DNA from 2 places in the Exiguobacterium sp. E4787 genome. Region 2 is predicted to be linked to the other one. Evidence: a T-box and tRNA genes for the amino acid it is inferred to sense, from the RefSeq annotation. Region 2 holds a T-box; the other holds one or more tRNA genes.
What was found. The T-box of region 2 lies ahead of KNP80_RS12725 (valine--tRNA ligase). A T-box ahead of a tRNA ligase gene usually reads a tRNA of that ligase, here a tRNA-Val.
Positions count from the first base shown of each region.

Region 1: it encodes a tRNA-Val, which carries the amino acid that the T-box ahead of KNP80_RS12725 (valine--tRNA ligase) is inferred to sense. The anticodon was not compared.

Region 1 is NZ_JACSLY010000004.1:78,358-80,766, forward strand. It holds gene KNP80_RS06405 (DMT family transporter) at 1-257, shown strand, start outside; gene KNP80_RS06410 (GNAT family N-acetyltransferase) at 325-882, shown strand; tRNA gene KNP80_RS06415 (tRNA-Val) at 970-1,042, shown strand; gene KNP80_RS06420 (hypothetical protein) at 1,619-2,386, shown strand.
Region 2 is NZ_JACSLY010000012.1:21,140-23,548, forward strand. It holds gene KNP80_RS12725 (valine--tRNA ligase) at 1-1,351, opposite strand, end outside; T-box leader at 1,407-1,626, opposite strand; gene hemL (glutamate-1-semialdehyde 2,1-aminomutase) at 1,674-2,409, opposite strand, start outside.

The sequences.
Region 1 (2,409 bases), on a different contig from region 2:
TGGGAAAATCGAAAGGCTATCAGATTGTTAAATGGTCGATCTTGTCCGTCGGAACGTTTGCCTTAAGTTTTTATTTGTTGTCGCGCTCTCTCGAGACGCTCCCGCTCGGGCTTGCGTATTCGATTTGGGTCGGGATTGGGGCGGCCGGCGGCGTCGTGCTCGGTATGCTGTATTTGAACGAATCTCGAGACCGGTGGCGCATCTTTTTTCTTTTGCTCATTATCGGGAGCGTCATCGGATTGAAAGTTGTCGCCTAATTAGGATTGAATCGAAATAAAAACGGGAATTGAATAGTTCAGACTGTGAACGAAAGGGGCGAGGACGATGAGTCATATCAAACTGCAATCCGAGCGTCTACGACTCGAACCTTACACGATTGCTGATTTTTATTTCGTGAAATCGCTACTCCAAGATCCGCGCGTGATGCGTTTCATTAGCCCGGATGGAAAGCCATATACGGATGAACAGACGATCGAATGGTTCGAGCGCCAGTTGGCCCGCTATCAGACGGGTCGTCAAACCGGGTTGCTCAAATTGATGTCGCATGAAAATGACGAGCCAATCGGTCATGCCGGCACGTTGCTCCATGAACTCGACGGCACGATTGAACTTGAAGTCGGATATTGGTTGGCGCCGAAGCATTGGCATATGGGCTACGGGCGTGAGGCAGCGGCGCGTCTCATGCGTTACGCGTTTGAGACCGGAGAAAAGGAAATCATCTCCTTGATTCATCCGGATAACGTCCCGTCGCAACGAGTCGCGAAGGCAAACGGACTGCATTGGGATCGAGACACCGAATATGAAGGCATGCTCGTCTCGGTATATGCCGGTGATTTAGAGCGGTTGTGCCGCCATATGAAACGTGAAGAAATGACGCGCTAAAAAAACTAAAAAAAGTTTTAAAAAAACAGTTGCCAAGGCATTAGTTTCTTGATATATTAATAGTGTCCTTAAGAGAGGACACGACCTGATTCTGTAGCTCAGCTGGGAGAGCGCTACCTTGACAGGGTAGAGGTCGCTGGTTCGAGCCCAGTCAGAATCACTTGGGTGCCAAACCCGATGCGAAACCCATAGGAACGTGGGTTTCCGCGACGCCACTTCTTGCGAGAAGTGGCTTTTTTTTATATTTTTAAATATACGCTGGTTACGTCTAGTTCCTTGATTAAATACAAATCGACTTCTTATTCATCTTCTTCAAATTTATCAACGAACCTTAAGTAATAATGATATTGCTAGATGTTGGTCTCTTTTAACATCTAGAGGCAATAATGAATAATTTTGATAATGCTTTTTACATCAAATACTTCAGAGGAATCAACATTTCTAATGAAAGCGCCTAAAGGATTGAGAATTGGAGAAATTAAGGTATCTTACTTAAATTGAGTTTTATAATACACCGTGTTTAGAAATGTGCTAATTAATAATTCCGTTGCATGTACTTATTGATTATTAAAATCTAAAAAAGGATTTTAGAAAAATGCAAAGCAAATTGAGTTGAAAGTTATCTCTAAAAATAGTAGTAAGTTAAAAGTAATTGTGAAAAAGTCTTGTGTTAAAAATGGATAATTTGTAATTACTAAGATTAAAATAAACACATTTTTTTAATAAGGAGGAGCGGATGAAAAGATTAAGTGAGATAGAAGAACTTAAAAACTTACGATTTTTTGTTAAATTCGTGAAAAAAGAACATGTGGATATGTTGCTTGATGGAGAATTATATATGAATACGTTAGAACACTACATCGTCCAGGAGAATACCACGAAAGTTCGTGGACAAGGGGATAAAAATGAGGGTTCTCTCGTTGTTGAGGTACAAAATATTCAGATATTTGATAGTAAGACAAAAAAATTAATAGGATCAGCTAAGAAGGGAATTCATAGAGAAACCTACTCTGGACTGAAGAAAATACCTGTGTTTTGTTTTACTATTTTCAATTCTAATGACTTTTTAGTTACTAAAGAGAAGGAGGAGTTGTTAGAGTTCTCCTTGGACATCGATAAAGAGGATATAAAAAAGATATGTGATAATTTCGGAGAAGTTGCAGTAGTACTACCCCAGGACTTTTGTGAATTAGTAATTGAAGAAGCTGAAAATCAAAACCTTGATAGCAGAATAAAAAGTGTGACGTATCATGATTACTCCATTCTTGATTCCAAAAGAATGAATCTCTTTGAAGAAAAATCTCCTGATATTGTAACTTGGAAAGACGATTTTTTTAAGTACCAAAGAGAAATAAGATTCGTTATTTATGAGCAACATGAGCAAGCAAAAATATTCAAAATGGGCTCAATTAGAGAACATGCGCAAATAGTAAATACTGAAACTTTTTTGAAAAACGGGAAATTTCAGATTAGATTTGAGGCTATTGCAGATAAATGTAATTAAATTTTCTTCGACATATAAAACAT
Region 2 (2,409 bases):
CGTCTTCGTCTTGGTGCCAGTTCTCACTGTCCGCCGGTGCTTCTTTGCCTACATAAATCTCACCTGTCTCGTTATGGTACCACGCCGGGATGCGGTGGCCCCACCAGAGTTGACGGCTGATACACCAATCACGGATGTTCTCCATCCAGCGAAGGTATGTGCCTTCGAACCGCTCTGGGATGAAGTTGACTTTCGTATCATCATGTCCTTGTGCTTCGAGCGCAGCTTTCGCGAGCGGCTCCATGTCGACGAACCACTGTTTCGAAAGATACGGCTCGATGACCGCGCCTGAACGTTCCGAGTGGCCGACCGAATGCGTGTGCGGCTCGATTTTGACGAGCGTGCCGTCTGCTTCCAAATCTTTGACGAGTTGTTTGCGGCATTCAAAGCGGTCGAGCCCTTCGTACTTGCCGGCGTTCTCGTTCATCTTGCCGCCTTCGTCCATGACGAGGATGCGCGGGAGTTCGTGGCGGTTCCCGATCTCAAAGTCGTTCGGGTCGTGCGCCGGTGTGATCTTGACGCAACCTGTACCGAACTCCATGTCGACGTAGTCGTCAGCGACGATCGGAATCTCGCGGTTCATAACCGGAAGCATGATCGTCTTGCCGACGAGGTGCGCGTAACGCTCATCTTTCGGGTTGACGGCAACGGCCGTATCGCCGAGCATCGTCTCCGGACGCGTCGTCGCGATCTCGATGTGGCCTGAGCCGTCCGCAAGCGGATACTTCATGTGGTAGAACGCGCCTTCGACTTCTTGATAGATTACTTCGATATCCGAAACGGCCGTCTTTTGCGCCGGGTCCCAGTTGACGATATATTCGCCGCGGTAAATCAAGCCTTTCTCATAGAGGCGGACGAACACTTCCTGGACCGCTTTCGAGAGTCCTTCGTCGAGCGTGAAGCGCTCACGTGAGTAGTCGAGACCGAGGCCAAGTTTTGACCATTGGGCACGGATCGTATCGGCGTACTCGTCTTTCCATTCCCACGTCTTCTCGAGGAACTTCTCGCGTCCGAGGTCATAGCGCATGATGCCGTCCTCACGGAGCTTCTGTTCGACTTTCGCTTGCGTCGCGATCCCGGCGTGGTCCATCCCTGGGAGCCAGAGGACGTCATAGCCTTGCATGCGCTTGAGGCGCGTCAGCAAATCTTGGAGCGTCGTGTCCCACGCGTGTCCGAGGTGAAGTTTCCCTGTTACGTTCGGTGGCGGGATGACAATCGTGTAAGGCTGTTTTGAATTATCCTCGTCTGCTTTGAATACGTCGTTCTCTAACCAGTAGTCATACCATTTCGCTTCCGTCGCACTTGGATCGTACTTCGTCGGCATGGTGATTTCGTTTGTCTCGTTGGCCATATGCCCAACCTCCTCTAATAATGTGGACAAAAAAACGGCTACTCTCGTCCTTAACGCTAAGGACGAAAGAAGCCGTATCTTCCGCGGTACCACCTTAGTTCGCCACTTGTGGCGCCCTCAAAATCGAATAACGGTCGATGGACCGGACCTTCCTACTTCGTTCAAAAGGTCAGCTCCGAGGCGACTTCCGCACCATCCTTCGCGGCCTCGCACCAAGCGGCCGCGTCTCTGAAAATGGATGTTGATTGCGTACTATTCCTCATCGTAGCTTTTGTTCGTATCTGTTAAACAATTGTAGCGACAGAAGCTGTTTCCGTCAAGATTACAATGAAAACTCTTGTTGCAGCTCTTTGAACGTCGCCTCGACCGCTGCGAGCGTCAAGTCGATATCTTCGTCCGTATGAACGGTCGAGAGGAACAATCCTTCGAACTGTGACGGTGGCAAGAACACGCCGCGCGCCGCCATCTTCTGATAGTAAGCACGGAACAAGTCGAGGTTCGCCGTCTTCGCCTTCTCGAAGTTCGTCACTTTCTCGTTCGTGAAGAAGAATCCGAACATCGATCCGGCCCGGTTCGTGTCGTGCGGGATGTTATACTTCTCGGCCGCTTTCGTATAGCCTTCGGCGAGACGGTCCGCTTTGCGTTCGAACTCGGCGTAGTGCTCAGGCTTGAGTTGCGACAACGTCGTGTAGCCGGCGATCATCGCGAGCGGGTTCCCTGAGAGCGTTCCTGCCTGGTAAATTGGTCCTTGTGGCGCGATTTGTTCCATAATCTCGCGTTTCCCACCGTAGGCACCGACCGGAAGACCACCACCGATAACTTTCCCGAGGCACGTCAAGTCCGGCGTCACGCCGAAGTAGCCTTGGGCACAGTTATAGCCGACCCGGAATCCGGTCATGACCTCGTCAAAGATGAGGAGCGAGCCGTACTGTTCCGTGATCTCGCGGAGTCCTTCGAGGAAGCCAGGTTGCGGTGGCACGAAGCCCATGTTACCGGCCGCCGGTTCGACGATGACACCAGCGATATCGTCGCCGAACTTCTCGAAGGCGATGCGGAGA